Regions from separate parts of the Streptococcus sp. 4094 genome, predicted to be linked through region 3. Evidence: predicted binding sites of a transcription regulator. Region 3 holds the regulator's gene; each other region holds the start of a gene.
The links. Region 3 encodes Rex, which represses fermentation and respiration genes when NADH is low (regulators of the CRP and FNR family bind a similar motif). Its sites were predicted from a motif close to TTGTGAANTANTTCACAA; they were not measured.

Region 1 (6,783 bases), on a different contig from region 3:
AAGACGATGCTCATCGCTTGAACCGTAACATTCAGTTTGGTGTTCGTGAATTTGCAATGGGAACGATCTTGAACGGGATGGCTCTTCACGGTGGACTTCGTGTATACGGTGGAACTTTCTTCGTCTTCTCTGACTATGTGAAGGCAGCTGTCCGCTTGTCAGCCTTGCAAGGACTTCCTGTGACTTATGTCTTTACTCACGATTCAATCGCAGTCGGGGAAGACGGTCCAACGCACGAACCAGTTGAGCATTTAGCAGGTCTTCGTGCCATGCCAAATCTGAATGTTTTCCGTCCAGCAGATGCGCGTGAAACTCAAGCAGCTTGGTACCTTGCAGTGACAAGTGAGAAAACACCAACTGCCCTTGTCTTGACACGTCAAAACTTGACTGTTGAAGAGGGAACAGATTTTGACAAGGTTGCAAAAGGTGCCTATGTTGTCTATGAAAATGCAGCAGACTTTGATACAATCTTGATTGCGACAGGTTCAGAGGTCAATCTTGCTGTCTCAGCTGCCAAAGAATTGGCTAGTCAAGGTGAAAAAGTCCGCGTAGTCAGCATGCCATCTACAGATGTCTTTGATAAACAAGATGCAGCATACAAGGAAGAAATTCTTCCAAATGCAGTTCGCCGTCGTGTTGCAGTCGAAATGGGTGCAACTCAAAACTGGTACAAATATGTTGGACTAGATGGTGCTGTTCTTGGTATTGATACCTTCGGAGCCTCTGCCCCAGCACCAAAAGTATTGGCAGAATATGGCTTTACTGTCGAAAATCTTGTAAAAGTCGTTCAAAACTTGAAATAATTCTAAAAATCAGGGCGCAAGCTCTGGTTTTTTCTTACTAGAAAAGTAAGGTACAATCTTGTAAAAGTAACTGAAATTTGATATAGTAGTCCTATGTAAAAGACAAAGGAGAATATAATGGAATCACAATATACATTTTTAATCATTCTTGTGGCTATGGTTGGCTTGATGTTCTTTACGCAACGTTCTCAAAAGAAACAAGCGCAAAAACGTATGGAAAGTTTAAACAAACTCCAAAAAGGCTATGAAGTGATTACAATCGGTGGACTTTATGGAACAGTCGATGAAGTAGATACTGAGAAGAGAACAATTGTTCTTGATGTAGATGGAGTTTACTTGACTTTTGAACTAGCTGCTATCAAGACCGTATTACCACTTAAAGAAACAGCTTCACTCGAAGGTGCAATTGAAAAATAAGACGGGATTACTAACTCCCGTTTTTCTATAGAAGAAAGGAAATGGGATGAAAAAACTAGTCTTTGTCTGTCTGGGAAATATTTTCCGTAGCCCTATGGCTGAGTTTGTTATGAAATCAATGACAGATAACTACGAAATCCAAAGTCGAGCGACTTCCTCTTGGGAACATGGGAATCCGATTCATAAGGGCACTCAAGGGATTTTTCAACAGTATCAGATTCCGTATGAAAAAGGCAAAACATCGCTTCATATTAGTAAGGAAGATTTTGAAGACTTTGATTATATTATCGGAATGGATGCTTCAAATGTTTCTGACTTACGTCAGATGTGTCCAGCAGACTGTCAAGATAAGATTCACTTATTTGCATCTGAAAGTGTTCCAGATCCTTGGTATACAGGAGATTTTGAAGCGACTTATCGGCGTGTTCAAGAGGGATGCCAAGTTTGGCTAGAACGTTTAGAAAAGGAGAGTGAAGATGGAAAATCTTAAGAATTTTTACAACAAGTATCGTGTCTATCTGACTCGTCCACGTTTAGAGCTTTTAGCAGTAGTTGCCATTATTTTTTGTGCTCTACTCGTCTTTTTTCTAAATATTCCCGGAAAAGGTGTTCTAAAGCTTGATAATGGAACGATTGTTTACGACGGCAGTCTTGTCCGTGGTAAAATGAATGGCCAAGGTACCATTACCTTCCAAAATGGAGACCAATATACAGGTGGCTTCAACAATGGAGCCTTCAACGGAAAAGGTACCTTTCAATCTAAAGAAGGCTGGGCCTACGAAGGTGATTTTGTAAATGGTCAGGCTGAAGGAAAAGGAAAACTAACAACAGAACAAGAAGTCGTGTATGAAGGGACTTTTAAACAAGGCGTTTTTCAACAAAAATAAAGCCTCCTTATCAAAGGAGGTATTGTTAAAACCAAATAAGTAAGCGCTTACCTGTAAATCCCTTTCTTTCCAAGCTCCTCTTCCAAGCAAGTTTGTGAAATAAAAAAATATTTGAAATAAATTTCACAAACTTTAAAGAAAAAGCTTGCTAAGAAAAGAAACTAGCAAACATTTCACAAGGTGCTAAAAATTCTTTGTGAAATGTTTATGAAACTGTTTACAAAGTTGAAATAATGCGTTATAATAAACTTGTGAAAAAATTAACAAAGGATTTAATCCTTGAAAGCTATGGAGGAAAATATGGCTGATAAAAAAACTGTGACACCAGAGGAAAAGAAACTCGCTGCTGAAAAGCATGTCGATGGCTTGGTGCAAAAAGCTCTAGTTGCCCTTGAAGAAATGCGTAAGTTGGACCAAGAGCAAGTTGACTACATCGTAGCGAAAGCGTCAGTGGCAGCTTTGGATGCCCACGGAGAATTGGCTTTACATGCCTTTGAAGAAACAGGACGTGGTGTATTTGAAGATAAAGCAACTAAGAACTTGTTTGCTTGTGAACATGTAGTAAACAACATGCGCCACACTAAAACAGTTGGTGTTATTGAAGAAGACGATGTAACAGGTTTGACTCTTATTGCTGAACCGGTCGGTGTTGTTTGTGGTATCACTCCTACAACAAACCCAACATCAACAGCAATCTTCAAATCATTGATTTCATTGAAGACGCGTAATCCAATCGTTTTTGCCTTCCACCCATCAGCTCAAGAATCATCAGCTCACGCAGCTCAAATCGTTCGTGATGCTGCGATTAAAGCAGGAGCGCCTGAAAACTGCGTACAGTGGATCACTGAACCATCTATGGAAGCAACTAGTGCCCTTATGAACCACGAAGGTGTTGCGACAATCCTTGCAACAGGTGGTAATGCTATGGTTAAAGCCGCATACTCATGTGGTAAACCAGCTCTTGGGGTAGGTGCTGGAAACGTTCCAGCTTATGTTGAAAAATCAGCAAACATTCGTCAAGCAGCACACGATATCGTCATGTCTAAATCATTTGATAACGGTATGGTCTGTGCCTCAGAGCAAGCGGTTATCATTGATAAAGAAATTTACGATGAATTTGTAGCAGAGTTCAAATCTTACCACACTTACTTTGTAAACAAAAAAGAAAAAGCTCTTCTTGAAGAATTCTGCTTTGGCGTGAAAGCAAATAGCAAAAACTGTGCTGGTGCAAAATTGAACGCTGATATCGTTGGTAAACCGGCAACATGGATTGCAGAACAAGCAGGATTTACAGTTCCAGAAGGAACAAACATTCTTGCTGCTGAATGTAAAGAAGTTGGTGAAAATGAGCCATTGACTCGTGAAAAATTGTCACCAGTTATCGCAGTTTTGAAATCTGAAAGCCGTGAAGATGGTATTACTAAGGCTCGTCAAATGGTCGAATTTAACGGTCTGGGACACTCAGCAGCTATCCACACAGCTGACGAAGAATTGACTAAAGAATTTGGTAAAGCTGTTAAAGCTATTCGTGTTATCTGTAACTCACCTTCTACTTTCGGTGGTATCGGGGACGTTTACAATGCCTTCTTGCCATCATTGACACTTGGATGTGGTTCTTACGGACGCAACTCAGTTGGGGATAACGTTAGTGCCATTAACCTCTTGAACATCAAAAAAGTCGGAAGACGGAGAAATAACATGCAATGGATGAAACTTCCTTCAAAAACATACTTTGAACGTGATTCAATTCAATACCTTCAAAAATGTCGTGACGTTGAACGTGTCATGATCGTTACTGACCATGCCATGGTAGAGCTTGGTTTCCTTGATCGTATCATCGAACAACTTGATCTTCGTCGCAATAAGGTTGTTTACCAAATCTTTGCTGATGTGGAACCAGATCCAGATATCACAACTGTAAATCGTGGTACTGAGATTATGCGTGCCTTCAAACCAGATACAATTGTCGCTCTCGGTGGTGGATCTCCAATGGATGCTGCTAAAGTAATGTGGCTCTTCTATGAACAACCAGAAGTGGACTTCCGTGACCTTGTTCAAAAATTCATGGATATCCGTAAACGTGCCTTCAAGTTCCCATTGCTTGGTAAGAAGACTAAATTCATCGCGATTCCAACTACATCTGGTACAGGATCTGAAGTAACACCATTTGCCGTTATCTCTGATAAAGCAAATAACCGTAAATACCCAATCGCCGACTACTCATTGACACCAACTGTGGCAATCGTAGACCCTGCTTTGGTATTGACAGTTCCTGGATTTGTTGCTGCGGATACTGGTATGGACGTATTGACTCACGCGACTGAAGCTTACGTATCACAAATGGCTAGCGACTACACTGACGGTCTTGCACTTCAAGCCATCAAACTTGTATTCGAAAACCTTGAAAGCTCAGTTAAGAATGCAGACTTCCACTCACGTGAGAAAATGCATAACGCTTCAACAATCGCTGGTATGGCCTTTGCTAATGCCTTCCTAGGTATTTCTCACTCAATGGCCCATAAGATTGGTGCGCAATTCCACACAATCCACGGTCGTACGAATGCTATCTTGCTTCCATATGTCATTCGCTACAACGGTACACGTCCAGCTAAGACAGCAACATGGCCTAAGTACAACTACTACCGTGCAGATGAAAAATACCAAGATATCGCACGCATGCTTGGCCTTCCAGCTTCTACACCAGAAGAAGGTGTGGAATCTTACGCAAAAGCTGTCTATGAACTTGGTGAGCGCGTAGGTATCCAAATGAACTTCAAAGCACAAGGAATCGATGAAAAAAAATGGAAAGAACATTCTCGTGAATTGGCCTTCCTTGCTTATGAAGATCAATGTTCACCAGCTAACCCACGTCTTCCAATGGTTGACCACATGCAAGAAATCATCGAAGATTCTTACTATGGTTACAAAGAAAGACCAGGACGCCGTAAATAATTGTTATCAGCCTAGAGGCAGGAATTTCCTGTCTCTTTTTTGTGAAATTGGAGTATCGAAAATAAATTTTAGATTTCTGTTTTCGTTTTTTATCTGAAAAGAAAAGTGGGAAATGACTATGCAGACAAGGAAAGACAGCAGTATAGGCTTTTAGAAAAGAAAGAAAAATAAGTGAGGTGTAGACAAAAAACAACGCCCGTACTTGCAATTAAACTTAAATAGTTATATAATAGGTTTGTTGAAAGGTGATTTGTAGTGATTCAAGTTACTCTTTTCACAATAAAAATTTCATGATTTTCATAAGGAGGAAATCACTAATGGTAGTTAAAGTTGGTATTAACGGTTTCGGACGTATCGGTCGTCTTGCTTTCCGTCGTATCCAAAACGTAGAAGGTGTTGAAGTTACTCGTATCAACGACCTTACAGATCCAGTTATGCTTGCACACTTGTTGAAATACGACACAACTCAAGGTCGTTTCGACGGTACTGTTGAAGTTAGAGAAGGTGGATTTGAAGTTAACGGTAAATTCATCAAAGTTTCTGCTGAACGTGATCCAGAACAAATCGACTGGGCTAACGACGGTGTAGAAATCGTTCTTGAAGCTACTGGTTTCTTTGCTAAGAAAGCAGCTGCTGAAAAACACTTGCACGCTGGTGGAGCTAAAAAAGTTGTTATCACTGCTCCTGGTGGAAACGACGTTAAAACAGTTGTATTCAACACTAACCACGACGTTCTTGACGGTACTGAAACAGTTATCTCAGGTGCTTCATGTACTACAAACTGCTTGGCTCCAATGGCTAAAGCTCTTCAAGACAACTTTGGTGTTGTTGAAGGATTGATGACTACTATCCACGCTTACACTGGTGACCAAATGATCCTTGACGGACCACACCGTGGTGGTGACCTTCGCCGTGCTCGCGCTGGTGCTGCAAACATCGTTCCTAACTCAACTGGTGCTGCAAAAGCTATCGGTCTTGTAATCCCAGAATTGAACGGTAAACTTGACGGATCTGCACAACGCGTTCCAACTCCAACTGGATCAGTTACTGAATTGGTAGCTGTTCTTGAAAAGAACGTTACTGTTGATGAAGTGAACGCAGCTATGAAAGCAGCTTCAAACGAATCATACGGTTACACAGAAGATCCAATCGTATCTTCAGATATCGTAGGTATGTCTTACGGTTCATTGTTTGACGCAACTCAAACTAAAGTTCTTGACGTTGACGGTAAACAATTGGTTAAAGTTGTATCATGGTACGACAACGAAATGTCATACACTGCACAACTTGTTCGTACTCTTGAATACTTCGCAAAAATCGCTAAATAATTCATGAGTCGATAAAAAGCAAGGCCTTTGGTCTTGCTTTTCTTATATGGAAAAATGGATGACACAATCATCCATTCTTTTTTAATTCTTTTTCAAAAGTATCTGATAGGGTAGTGAAGCTTAATTTCTCTAGAGTAAGCGGATGGGTAAAGGACAGTCGAAAGGCGTGGAGCATAAGCCGACTCGTCTTTGATTTACTATTATAAAGAGGGTCGCCTAAAATAGGGAAGTTATGATGCGAAAGGTGCACACGAATTTGATGGGTTCGCCCTGTCTTTAGTTTGCAACGAACCAAGGAAGTTTTGTTTGGGAATTGCTTTAATCTGCTTACATGTGTTTCAGCATATTGCCCATTTTTTGTATCAACTACTCGTTTTCTGCGGTCATGGCGATCAC
Region 2 (6,783 bases), on a different contig from region 3:
ATCCAACAGGATATTTTCTGGTGCAATACCAGCTTCGTCCGCTCTCGATAAGGCTCTGTCAAAGAAAGCCTCCATCAAGTCTTCGATTGGCAATGTTTCAAAGTCAGCTAACTCTTCCTCTGTAAAAGCTTGACCAAAGCCAAAATGAGGAAAGATGAGCGAGCTAGGATGCTGAGGTCGTGCCATGACTGGATTAAACATGATAACCACTTTCGCTCTCGCTTTAGCTACCACATGGGCCATTTTTTCATCACCCATGAGACCAGTGATATCATTAACTAGATTGGCACCAGCAGCCAAAGCAGCCTCTGCCACCTGACTTTTCCAAGTATCAATGGAGATAAGGACATCACTTTCCTTGCGAATCGCTTTAATCACTGGAACAACACGCTGGATTTCCTCTTCTATCTCAACATAGCTACTTCCCGGCCGAGTCGATTCTCCGCCAATATCTAGCATACTCGCTCCTTCTGCTATCAACTTCCGAGCCTGCTGGAGCGCTTGCTCAAGAGCAAAAAATTGACCACCATCCGAAAAAGAATCTGGGGTTACATTGATAATTCCGCAAATAGCTGTCTTTGCATGATTGGCTTTACTTGACATATCGGTCACTCCCTCAAGGCTTTTCATCATATTATTTCTCTATTTTACCATAAAAAGAAAAAGATGGACACGATTGCATTCATCTTTTTCCCAGTAGAAACAAGTAAGCAATTGTAAAAACCTTAAACAGAAATTCCTAAAATCCGACTCATGATCACCACAAGAGCCAACAAACAGAAAGCAACCCCATTCACAATCATGTGAAGTAAGATCGACATTTCCAAACGTTGGGTTTTGTAGGCTGTCCAAGATAGAACTGTCGACATACCTCCATAAATCAATAAAGAAGGTAAATTACTTGGTTGATGCAATAAAGCAAACACAACCGTACCGACTACAAATCCCAAGTTCTCTTTTCCTCGGAAAATCTTTTTAGGAACAATCCCACGGCACAAGATTTCCTCACAAATTGGAGCAAGCAAGGCCAATAAGAAGAAACTGGAAATCAGAGAACTATTCTGAACCATATCGTTAATCTGAGACTGGTTAGCTGTTGTCGTCTCATTTGACAGTTGCAACAAGATAGAACCAAGTATATTTGAACAGATAATGACTAAATAACTCAAGCCCAAGCGTGCCAAATCCTTAGCTCTTAGAAAAGAAAAATTAAAACTAGCTAATTGCGTTTTACGAGCTCCGATAATAAATAGTGCCAACACTACAATCGAAATACCAGCAACTATCAGTCCTGACTGTAACAGTGGTACTGCATTTAAAGTTAAAATAGCAGTAACCGCTAAAGGAATCTGATATAAAATTACGGCAAGTAAAAAGACCAAAATCCAGACTGCACGATTCAACAATTCTTTCCACATACTTTTCTCTTCCATCATTCATCTCCTAGACTTTGTATTAAAAAAAGGGGGAAATCCCCCTGGGTCATTCTATTATAGGGCCATGCTGATATAGTTAAGGATAAACAAGGCATCCAAAATCCAAATCATGACATGAACATCTTTAGCTTGACCTTTGACAAGCTTAGTCAAAGTGTAAGTCAAGAAACCAACTGCAATTCCTTGGGTGATAGAGTAGCTGAATCCCATAAAGATAGATGTGAAGAAAGCAGGAACCGCTTCAGACATATCGTCCCAATGGATATTTTTCAAGCTAGCCAGCATCATAATCCCAACGATAATCAAGATTGGAGCTGTAGCGGCTGTTGGTACAATCGCTAGAAGTGGGCTAAAGAAGCTTGAGATCGCAAAACAGATTGCTACAACCAAGGCTGTCAAACCAGTACGTCCACCTGCACCGATACCAGCAGCAGACTCAATATAAGTCGTTACGTTCGAAGTACCAGCGATGGCACCAATTGAAGTACCAATCAAGTCAGAGTAAAGAGCCTTGTCCAACTTAGCTGATTGGTGATTTTCACCATTTGTCGCTACGATACCAACTTTTTCACCTGTACCGATCAAGGTACCAATTGTATCAAAAATATCTGTCAATGAGAAGGCAAGAATGGCCATCAGAGTTTCAGGCAAGCGAGCTGTATCTGAAATCAAAGCTCCCAAACCTTCTGAACCAAGAGCTGCACCAAAGATTGTCTTCAAATCTTCAAAAGCTGCACCAACATGGTTATTAGCAAAATCAATACTAGACAAATCTACCAAACCAACTGCGATAGCAAGAACAGTTGTTGTCAAGATAGAGAGGATAATTCCCCCTTTAATTCCTTTGATAACAAAGAAAATTGTGATAGCAAGTCCTGCAAGAGCCACCAAAACAGCTGGATTATTAAAGCTAACCAATCCTGGAACTGCTGAAGAGTTTGCTGCAATCGTTGCTTGAGCTTTGTCAGCCCCTTCTCCTACAACAATATAGTTTCCTGGATCAATCGTGAATTTCAAAAGTCCAGCATTCTTAATCCCTACATAGGCAAGGAAGACACCGATACCAGCTGAAATAGCTGAGCGAAGAGCATTGGGAATCGATTCAATGATCATTTTACGAACATTTGTCAAGGTAATAATCAATGAAATAATCCCACAGATGAAGACCATAGCTAGGGCTTCTTGCCAAGAATAACCAAGTCCAAATACAACTGTAAAGGTAAAGAAGGCATTGAGTCCCATACCTGGCGCTTGAGCGTATGGCAAGTTAGCATAAAAAGCCATCATCAGGGTACCAGCAACTGCACCGATAATCGTTGCGAGGAAGACACCCTGAGCAGGCATTCCTGTTTGCGAAAGAATTTGTGGGTTTACAAAGAGAATATAGCTCATTGCAAAGAAAGTTGTTAAACCAGCGAGAACCTCTGTACGAACGTCTGTACCGTTCTCTTTTAGTTTAAATAATTTGTCCATTATCAATCTCCTTTTAATTTTTACGAACAATAATAGAATTATATCATTTATCATTCACTTTTTCAATATCTTTGTTTAATTTATTTAAGAATTTGATGGAATTTCATTTTTTGTTTGGAATCTGCTTTTCTGTCTGCTTTTTGTTATAATAGAAGACATCTTATCTGGAAAGACACTAGAAAGGTTCATATGACGAAAAAAATTATTGCACTAGACCTGGATGGAACCCTGCTCAACTCAGACAGTCAGATTTCTGACTTTACCAAAGAAACCATTAAAAAAGTTACTGAAAAAGGCCATCAGGTTATTATTACGACAGGTCGCCCTTACCGCATGTCAAAAGATTTCTACCGTGAACTAGGCTTAAACACTCCTATGATTAATTTCAACGGCTCCCTCACTCATTTACCAGACCAAGTTTGGGATTTTGAAAAGTGTTTAACTGTAGACAAAAAATATCTGCTAGATATGGTTCAACGTTCAGAGGACATTCAAGCCGATTTTATCGCTGGAGAATACCGTAAAAAATTCTACATTACAAATCCCAATGAAGAAATTGCCAATCCCAAACTATTTGGTGTAGAAGCTTTCCAGCCTGAAAATCAATTTCAGCCTGAGTTAGTAACCAAGGATCCTAACTGTATTCTGTTACAGACTAGAGCCAGTGACAAATATGCTCTGGCAAAAGAAATGAACGCCTTCTACCAGCATCAACTGTCTATCAATACCTGGGGAGGTCCGCTCAATATCCTTGAATGTATCCCAAAAGGTGTCAACAAGGCCTTCGCCTTAGACTACTTGCTCAAGGTAATGAACCGCGACAAAAAAGATTTGATTGCCTTTGGAGATGAACACAATGATACCGAAATGCTCGCTTTTGCTGGAAAGGGCTATGCCATGAAAAATGCCAACCCAGAGCTACTCCCCTATGCAGATGAGCAAATTTCTCTGACCAATGACCAAGACGGTGTTGCCAAAACCCTACAAGACTTATTCTTATAGTCCATTCTGACCAGCTTGCTAGCTGGTCTTTGTGCTCTTTTCACAGTCTCATCAACCAGTTAATCGATTGTTCTATTTTTTACCCCCAAAACCTTGGAAAAGGCTTTCTTTTGTGATATAATTCACATATAAGTACAAGAGAGCTCGTCACACTTGACTCTGTTGACATAAAATCAATCCAGTCCTGTTGTCCCTGTTCTCGGCCAATATCAAGGAGGATAGCTATGAAAGCTGTTGTTGTAAATCCAGAAAGCACTGGTGTTGCTGTTGAAGAAAAAGTACTCCGTCCACTTGAAACTGGGGAAGCACTTGTAGAAATTGAATACTGTGGTGTTTGCCACACTGACCTCCACGTTGCCCATGGCGACTTCGGTCAGGTACCAGGACGTGTCCTAGGTCACGAAGGTGTTGGTATCGTTAAAGAAATTGCCCCAGATGTAAAAAGCCTTAAAGTCGGCGACCGCGTCAGCGTTGCTTGGTTCTTTGAAGGATGTGGTACTTGCGAATACTGTACAACTGGCCGTGAAACTCTTTGCCGTACAGTGAAAAATGCTGGCTACTCAGTAGATGGTGGTATGGCTGAACAATGTATCGTAACTGCTGACTATGCTGTCAAAGTTCCTGACGGACTTGATCCAGCCCAAGCTTCTTCTATCACATGTGCTGGGGTAACAACCTATAAAGCTATAAAAGAAGCAAAAGTTGAACCAGGTCAATGGGTTGTTCTTTACGGTGCTGGTGGACTTGGTAACCTAGCTGTTCAATACGCTAAAAAAGTATTCAATGCTCATGTTATCGCAGTTGATATCAACAATGACAAACTTGCCCTTGCAAAAGAAGTAGGCGCTGACATTGTTATTAACGGCCTCGAAGTTGATGATGTACCAGGACTCATCAAGGAAAAAACTGATGGAGGAGCTCATTCAGCTGTCGTAACTGCTGTATCTAAAGTTGCCTTCAATCAGGCTGTTGACTCCGTTCGTGCCGGTGGTCGCGTCGTCGCTGTCGGTCTTCCTTCTGAAATGATGGAACTCAGCATCGTTAAAACAGTCCTCGATGGAATCCAAGTCATCGGTTCTCTTGTAGGAACTCGTAAAGACTTGGAAGAAGCCTTCCAATTCGGTGCAGAAGGTTTAGTAGTTCCAGTTGTTCAAAAACGTCCAATAGAAGATGCTGTTGCCATTTTCGACGAAATGGAAAAAGGTCAAATCCAAGGACGTATGGTACTCGACTTCACCCACTAATTTCATAGAAACTTATTTTAAAAGTTGGAAGCTTCTTCCAACTTTTTTATATTAAATTTTTAAATATGGATTCAAAAAAACTTCTCCAAAACTCAATATATCAACATTTTCAGATGTAATCTTTTTAATTATTTTATGATAAATAGTTGATTTTTAGATGAAAACGGTTTATACTTAAAAAGTCTTAAAGTTTTCTTAAACGAAAACTAAAACAAAAAAGGAGGAATGACAATAATGAGTATCGGAATCATTATTGCGAGCCACGGCGAGTTTGCTGCGGGTATTCATCAGTCAGGATCTATGATCTTTGGTGAACAAGAAAAGGTTCAAGTTGTAACCTTTATGCCAAATGAAGGCCCTGATGATCTATACGCTAAGTTTAATAACGCTGTTGCTGCATTTGACGCAGAAGATGAGGTTCTAGTTTTGGCTGACCTTTGGAGTGGATCTCCATTTAACCAAGCTAGTCGCGTGATGGGAGAAAATCCTGAGCGTAAGTTTGCCATCATCACAGGACTGAACTTACCGATGTTGATTCAAGCCTATACAGAGCGCCTCATGGACGCTGCTGCAGGTGTAGAAAAAGTCGCTGCGAATATTATTAAAGAAGCCAAAGATGGCATCAAGGCTCTTCCAGAAGAGCTAAACCCAGTTGAGGAAGTAGCAAGCGCTGCAGCTGCTCCAGTTGCCCAAGCTGCTATCCCAGAAGGAACGGTCATTGGAGACGGTAAATTGAAAATCAATCTTGCCCGTCTTGACACACGTCTACTTCACGGTCAGGTTGCAACTGCTTGGACTCCAGATTCAAAAGCAGACCGTATCATCGTGGCTTCAGATAACGTGGCTAAAGACGACCTTCGTAAAGAATTGATTAAACAAGCAGCTCCAGGTAATGTCAAGGCTAACGTGGTTCCAATTCAAAAACTGATTGAGGTTTCAAAAGACCCACGTTTTGGAGAAACACATGCCCTTATCTTGTTTGAAACACCTCAAGATGCTCTTCGTGCCATCGAAGGCGGCGTGCCAATCAAAACTCTTAACGTTGGTTCTATGGCTCACTCAACAGGTAAAACATTGGTCAATACTGTTTTGTCTATGGACAAAGAAGACGTTGCTACATTTGAAAAAATGCGTGACCTCGGTGTTGAATTTGACGTACGTAAAGTACCAAATGATTCTAAAAAAGATTTGTTTGACTTGATTAACAAAGCCAATGTCAAATAAGCCATTATTTATGAAAGGATTTTAAAGATGTCTATTATTTCTATGGTTTTAGTAGTCGTTGTAGCCTTCCTTGCAGGTCTTGAAGGTGTCCTCGACCAATTCCAATTTCACCAACCACTTGTAGCCTGTACCCTTATTGGGCTTGTAACAGGTCACTTGGAAGCAGGGATTATCCTCGGTGGATCGCTTCAAATGATTGCCCTTGGTTGGTCAAATATCGGTGCTGCTATCGCTCCTGATGCTGCACTTGCTTCTGTCGCTGCTGCCATTATCATGGTTCTTGGTGGTGACTTTACCAAGACAGGTATCGGTGTTGCCCAAGCGGTTGCCATCCCTCTTGCCGTTGCTGGTCTATTCTTAACTATGATTGTACGTACAATTTCAGTTGGATTGGTTCACACTGC
Region 3 (6,783 bases):
AGCCACGGTCTCTTCGTCGAGGGAGCTGCTGAACTTCTTGACAATACTAAGATTAAAGAAATTCTTGTGACTGATTCAGTAGCAACAAAAGAAAAAACTCCTAAAAACGTATGCTACATCACTGCTAGTGAGTTAATTGGTGACGCCATCGTCCGTATCCACGAAAGAAAACCAGTCAGCCCACTCTTTGCCTACAACAAAAAGAAATAAGGTGATTCTTTGATTTATTTGGACAATGCTGCGACAACTCCTATGTCAGCAGTTGCTATTTCAGCTATGACCAAGGTGATGCAAGAAACCTACGGCAACCCTTCTAGTATTCATGGTCATGGTCGTCAAGCTGGTAAACTCTTACGAGAAGCCCGTCAGGAACTAGCTCAGTTACTGGGGACAAAACCTCAACATATCTTTTTCACTTCTGGTGGGACAGAAGGCAACAATACTGCTATCATTGGTTACTGCCTTCGTCACCAAGAACAAGGAAAACATATTATCACAACTGCTATTGAGCACCATGCTGTCCTTGAAACAATTGATTACTTGGTTCAACACTTTGGGTTTGAAGCAACCATTATCCAGCCAGAAAATCAAGAAATCACCGCCCAGCAAATTCAAGAGGCCTTACGTGACGATACGATTTTGGTTTCTACCATGTTTGCCAATAATGAGACTGGAAACCTACTGCCCATTGCTGAAATTGGCCAAATACTCAAGCAACACCCAGCCGCCTATCATGTCGATGCAGTTCAGGCTATTGGTAAAATCCCTATACACCCAGAAGAATTGGGCATTGATTTTCTCACTGCTTCTGCCCACAAGTTCCATGGTCCTAAGGGAATCGGTTTTCTCTACGCATCTAGCATGGATTTTGATTCCTATCTTCATGGCGGAGACCAAGAACAGAAAAAACGAGCCGGAACTGAAAATCTAGCTGCCATCGTGGGTATGGTTGCAGCCCTAAAAGAAGACCTAGAAAAACAGGAAGAACATTTCCAACATGTACAAAATCTAGAAACTGCCTTTCTTGCAGAGCTAGAAGGAATTCAGTATTACGTGAATAGAGGACAACATCATCTCCCTTATGTTCTCAATATTGGATTTCCTGGTCAGAAAAACGACCTCTTACTCCTTCGGCTAGATTTGGCTGGAATTTCAATCTCTACTGGCTCAGCCTGTACGGCAGGCATTGTCCAATCCAGCCATGTTCTTGAAGCCATGTACGGGGCAAATTCAGAACGCTTGAAGGAATCCGTTCGTATCAGTCTCTCGCCAGAAAATACTGTTGAAGACCTACATACCCTCGCAAAGACCTTAAAAGAAATTATCGGAGGTTAGCCATATGGCATTTGAAAAAACCATTCAGTTAAAAAATTGTCGTTACGACTACACTCTTAGCCCTTCTGTTAAAAAATTCACCCTTAAGGACAACACCTTTTTTGAGACTAAGGTTGGTAACTATGAATTGACTCGCCTACTTGAAAAAGTGCCAAACAGCGGTGAAGGCTTCCAACTCAAAATCATCATTAACAAGGAACTTACAGGTGCTAAAATCAATATCACTGACAAGTTTGGGCTACGTCTAGTTGATATTTTCAAATCAGAAGACCACCACATTCATCAGGAAAAATTCTATTTCCTCATGGATAGCTTGGTAGAACGTGGTGTCTTTACAAAATCGGAAAGATAGAGCCAAAATGTTTGAACTGACCTATAAGGACAGCTATCATGTAGAGCGCACTCTCAAGTATGAGGATTACGAGGCTCTCATGCTAGCTCTGTCAGGATGTGTGACTCTGCCAGATACACTTTATGTAACTTCTTTGACCTTTAAAGGACAGGAAGTTTACCAAGGACTGGTCGGAGACCTCTACCGTTTTCTATCACATGCAGATTTTTTACAACAAAACTAAGATTTTTCTTAGTTTTTTCTTGTTTTTGTTGATTTTTTCACAATGTTTCTATAAAATAGAAGAATAGAAAGGTTGTGATTTTGTGAAAGATAAACAGTCTGCTATTCCAAAAGCTACAGCAAAAAGACTCTCTCTCTACTATCGAATTTTTAAGAGATTTCATGCAGAAAAGATTGAACGTGCCAACTCTAAGCAAATTGCAGAGGCCATTGGGATTGATTCAGCGACCGTACGTCGTGATTTTTCCTATTTTGGTGAACTAGGTCGGCGTGGATTTGGATATGATGTCAAAAAACTGATGACATTTTTTGCCGATTTGCTCAATGATAACTCTATTACCAATGTCATGCTGGTTGGTATTGGAAATATGGGCCATGCCCTTCTCCACTACCGCTTCCACGAGCGTAACAAGATGAAGATTATCATGGCCTTTGACCTAGATGACCATCCCGAAGTCGGAACCCAAACTCCTGATGGAATTCCTATTTACGGGATTTCTCAAATCAAGGATAAAATCAAGGATGCTGATGTGAAGACTGCTATCCTGACCGTTCCCAGCGTTAAGTCACAAGAGGTTGCCAATCTCTTGGTTGATGCTGGCGTGAAAGGAATTCTTAGTTTTTCACCAGTCCATCTGCATTTACCAAAAGATGTGGTCGTTCAGTATGTCGATTTGACAAGTGAACTCCAAACACTCCTCTATTTCATGCGAAAAGAGGATTAGAAAGCGAAAATCATTTTATGAAAAAACCAGTTATAGGGATTACAGGAAACGAAAAAACTCATCCTGATGATGACATCATGATGAGCTACGCAGCAAAAGGCTTTGTTGAAGGCGTTAAAGACGCTGGAGGGATTCCCATCATCCTACCGATTGGTGATCAAGAAATGGCCTGCCACTATATCAGTATGATTGACAAGCTCATCTTGACAGGTGGGCAAAATGTTGATCCAAAATTCTATGGTGAACCAAAAACCATTGATAGCGATGACTACCACCTTCAAAGAGATATATTCGAACTAGCCCTCATCAAGGAAGCTATCAAACAGCAAAAGCCGATTTTCTCTGTCTGTCGTGGGACTCAACTCTTTAACGTTGCCATGGGTGGAACTTTGTACCAAGATATCGAAGATCACTGGCAGGATTGTTCCGCCGAGTACACAACCCAACGCTTGGTGACAGAACCTGATACAGTTCTTCGAGAAATCTATGGAGAAATCTCCCATATCAACTCCTTCCACCACCAGAGCATCAAGGATTTAGCACCAAATTTAAAGATTGCGGCTCATGATCCTAAAGATGGTATTATAGAAGCTGTTATGAGTACGGATGATGTCGCCTTTCTCGGTGTCCAATGGCATCCAGAGTTTCTTTTTGAAAATCGTCCCAAAGATAAAAACCTCTTTGACTATGTCGTTAATGAACTTTAGATTAAATCTGTTTTTTCACGGTAACTAAAGTAACTAGAATATGAGACAATCAAATGGTCCAAGAGGACAATTCCCATCAGGTCGCAGGCTTCTTTAACAAGTTTAGTGACATGATCATCATTTCGGCTAGGGGCTACCGCTCCCGAAGGATGATTGTGGACCAAGATGAGAGAAGTCGCCATATGCTTGATAGCATAGTGAAGAATCTCACGTGGTTCAGCAATACTACGAGTAGCTGAGCCGATAAAAATGGTCTGTTGATGGATGATTTGATTTTGAGTATTGAGATAGAGCGCCACCAGGTGCTCTTGTTTTTTGTCCCCCAATTCCTGTTGCATCTTCTTGGCCAACTTTTGACTGCTGAGAATACTTTCCATCTCAAGAGTCTCGTGTTTATGAATACGATGCCCCAGTTCAATCATAGCTTGCAATTCTATGGCCTTAACACGTCCAATACCAGACAGACTCTGCAATTCCTGCAGGGTCATTTTTTTCAAATCCGTTAGGTTTGAAAGATTGTTCAAGACTTTCTGGGCAATTTCAAAAACACTAGCTTGACGTGTTCCTGTCCTGAGTAAAATAGCTAGTAACTCTTGATTACTGAGCGCTTCAACTCCTTCCTTGGCCAGTCTTTCTCTTGGTAATAGTGAATCTTCTTGGAATGAAATACTGTACATAAAAATCCTCCTCACTTTATTATTCGTGAGAAGGATGAAAAATTAGATTTTTTTCTCAATTGGGGCCACACTAGCCAAAAGTTTTTTCAAACCTACTTCTGGGAAATTGATTTTCAATTCCTGCGTAGCACCGCTACCTGAAACTTCCAAAACAGTTCCCTCTCCCCACTTCTTGTGGAGGGCAATGTCACCAATGGACCAATTTGCCTCGCTAGAAGCTGATTTTGCTCCAGCTGTAAATTGACTAAACGGAAGGCCACTTGACTGGATAGATTTTGGGGCAGCACTGCGTTTACGGTCTTGAAGAGCCTGGGCAAGACTCATACCTTGACCGAAGGCAAGGTCACCACTGCTATAAGATGCCTTAAAGCTTGTATTTGCTGGACGAGCCAGACCTTGATACTCAAGTAAGTCCGAGCTGATTTCGTTAATAAAACGAGTGGGACGGTTGTAGTTGGTACGACCGAAAAGCAAGCGTGAGTTAGCATTGGTCAGATAGAGAATTTTCTCTGCACGCGTGATACCTACATAGGCCAGACGGCGCTCTTCTTCCAATTCATCTGAATCCTCAGCTGCACGACTAAGTGGAAAGACATTTTCTTCCATCCCAATCAAAAAGACAACTGGAAACTCGAGACCTTTGGCAGCATGCAGGGTCATCAAGGTCACTTCTGATGTCTCCTGACTACCTGAATCTGTGTCCGCAATCAAGGCCAAGTCATTTAAAAAACGACTCAGTTTATCCAGACCAGTTTCTTCTTCTGGCCCATCAGAGGTGTCATCAAAGTTTTTCGTCACAGAGAGGAACTCCTCGATGTTTTCTACACGAGCCTTGCTTTCTAAGGTCGCTTGGGCGTTAAGAATATCGACGTAACCTGTTTTTTCTAGGACGGCCTCAACCAACTCAGTAATGCTTAAGTGGTCCAGTTGCTCTCGCAAATCTAACATCATATTTGCAAAATCCCAGATAGACTGGGCTACTTTACCCTTGATACCAGACAACATGATATTGGCTGAAGCATCTAGCATAGACATGTTTTGCATATTTGCAAAGTCACGAATTTTCTCAACAGTACCTGGCCCAATTCCACGTTTTGGTTCGTTGATAATACGCTCAAAACTGATATTGTCACTCAAATTAGCAATAAGATTAAGATAAGCGATAATATCGCGGATTTCCTTACGGCTGTAGAACTTGGTTCCACCAACCATGGTATAAGGAATGTTTGACTTGAGCAGGGCTTCCTCAATAGTACGAGACTGGGCGTTAGTACGATAGAGAACTGCAAAATCCTTGTGAAGGAAGTTTTGACTCCGACCAAGTTCATCGATAGTTCTGGCTACAAATACAGCCTCATCTAGCTCATCATTGGCACGATAGTAAACGATTTGCTCCCCATCAGCATTCTGGGTCCAGAGATTCTTAGGACGGCGGTTTTTGTTGTTTTTAATGACCTCGTTGGCCGCTTGGAGAATTGTTTTAGTGGAACGGTAATTCTCTTCCAACAAAACAACCTTGGCTTGGGGATAATCTTTCTCAAAATCCAAAATATTCTGCATATCCGCACCACGCCAACCGTAGATAGACTGGTCCGCATCCCCAACCACACAAATATTTTTAAAGCGTGAAGCCAAGAGTTTGACCAGTTGGTACTGGGCATGGTTAGTATCTTGGTACTCATCAACGTGGATGTATTGAAACTTCTGCTGGTAATAAGTCAAAACATCAGGATTTTGATCAAAGAGACGCAAGGTCAGCATAATCAAATCATCAAAGTCAACCGACTCCGACTGACGCAGTTCTTTCTGATAGGCTGTATAACACTGGGCCACAATTTGCGTGTACATATCTCCAGCTTGGGAGGCATAAGCCCCATCATCAATCAAATCATTCTTAGCGTTGGAAATAGTTCCTAAGATGCTCCGTTCATTCCATTTTTTAGGATCCAAGTTCAACTGCTTGAGAATGCGTTTCATAAGAGTTCGCTGTTCACCAGGATCCACAATAGTAAAATTACGGTTGTAGCCAATATGATCCGCATCGCGACGCAGGATACGAACACACATGGAGTGAAAAGTCGCAATCAAACAGTCCTGAGTAGCTGGATTGAGGCTATAAGCACGCTCTTTCATCTCACGCGCAGCCTTATTAGTAAAGGTAATGGCCAAGATATTCCAAGGATTGACCAGCTTTTCATCAATCAAATAAGCGATACGGTGGGTCAAAACACGGGTCTTTCCAGAACCAGCCCCTGCCATGATCAACAAGGGACCTTCTGTCGTTTGCACCGCCTCAGCCTGACGGTCATTCATTCCATTTAATAATGCGTTCATCTTCTCTTCCTTACTCTTGAAGTCAATATTTCTATTATATCAGAATTCAGGGAAAATAGAAACTTTATGGGGAGTAGCAAAATATAGTGGATTGAAACTAGAATACTACACTGTAGGTTTCTAAAACACTCGACTCTTTCACTCAATTTTTTCATAAACTAGCTCAATACTTCAATATAAAAAAGGTAAATTTAAGATTGGCAATACGAACGTTAAACAGAATTCCATTTCTCTTTTTAGAATCAAAACAACGATATCGTAAAACCTCTACACGAACAATAGATTGCGACACTAAAATATTCTCCCCTAGTTTTGCTTTACTAATAGTATATAGGAGGAGAGCTATGAATTCTAGACCCTTTGTTATGATGTGGTTACAAACAGAGTTGGAAAAAATCTTAAAATTAGAAAAACGCATTATACCAGGCATT

Region 1: adhE (bifunctional acetaldehyde-CoA/alcohol dehydrogenase) is a predicted target of Rex. The motif match lies at 2,357-2,374, and genes of this name have one in related genera.
Region 2: adhP (alcohol dehydrogenase AdhP) is a predicted target of Rex. The motif match lies at 4,022-4,039, and genes of this name have one in related genera.

Annotation. Positions count from the first base shown of each region.
Region 1 covers NZ_VMMI01000045.1:4,442-11,224, reverse strand. Annotated here, with positions in the region: gene tkt (transketolase) at 1-803, shown strand, start outside; gene yajC (preprotein translocase subunit YajC) at 921-1,220, shown strand; gene HT721_RS09395 (low molecular weight protein-tyrosine-phosphatase) at 1,267-1,710, shown strand; gene HT721_RS09390 (MORN repeat-containing protein) at 1,697-2,107, shown strand; gene adhE (bifunctional acetaldehyde-CoA/alcohol dehydrogenase) at 2,408-5,059, shown strand; gene gap (type I glyceraldehyde-3-phosphate dehydrogenase) at 5,377-6,387, shown strand; gene HT721_RS09375 (RluA family pseudouridine synthase) at 6,455-6,783, opposite strand, start outside.
Region 2 covers NZ_VMMI01000009.1:3,115-9,897, forward strand. Annotated here, with positions in the region: gene folP (dihydropteroate synthase) at 1-633, opposite strand, end outside; gene HT721_RS02755 (CPBP family intramembrane glutamic endopeptidase) at 726-1,433, opposite strand; gene HT721_RS02760 (NCS2 family permease) at 1,491-2,909, opposite strand; gene HT721_RS02765 (Cof-type HAD-IIB family hydrolase) at 3,099-3,911, shown strand; gene adhP (alcohol dehydrogenase AdhP) at 4,136-5,155, shown strand; gene HT721_RS02775 (PTS sugar transporter subunit IIB) at 5,390-6,379, shown strand; gene HT721_RS02780 (PTS mannose/fructose/sorbose transporter subunit IIC) at 6,407-6,783, shown strand, end outside.
Region 3 covers NZ_VMMI01000005.1:1,486-8,268, forward strand. Annotated here, with positions in the region: gene HT721_RS00700 (ribose-phosphate diphosphokinase) at 1-210, shown strand, start outside; gene HT721_RS00705 (cysteine desulfurase family protein) at 220-1,335, shown strand; gene HT721_RS00710 (DUF1831 domain-containing protein) at 1,340-1,687, shown strand; gene HT721_RS00715 (DUF4649 family protein) at 1,695-1,910, shown strand; gene HT721_RS00720 (redox-sensing transcriptional repressor Rex) at 1,993-2,634, shown strand; gene HT721_RS00725 (gamma-glutamyl-gamma-aminobutyrate hydrolase family protein) at 2,652-3,341, shown strand; gene radC (DNA repair protein RadC) at 3,338-4,018, opposite strand; gene pcrA (DNA helicase PcrA) at 4,061-6,352, opposite strand.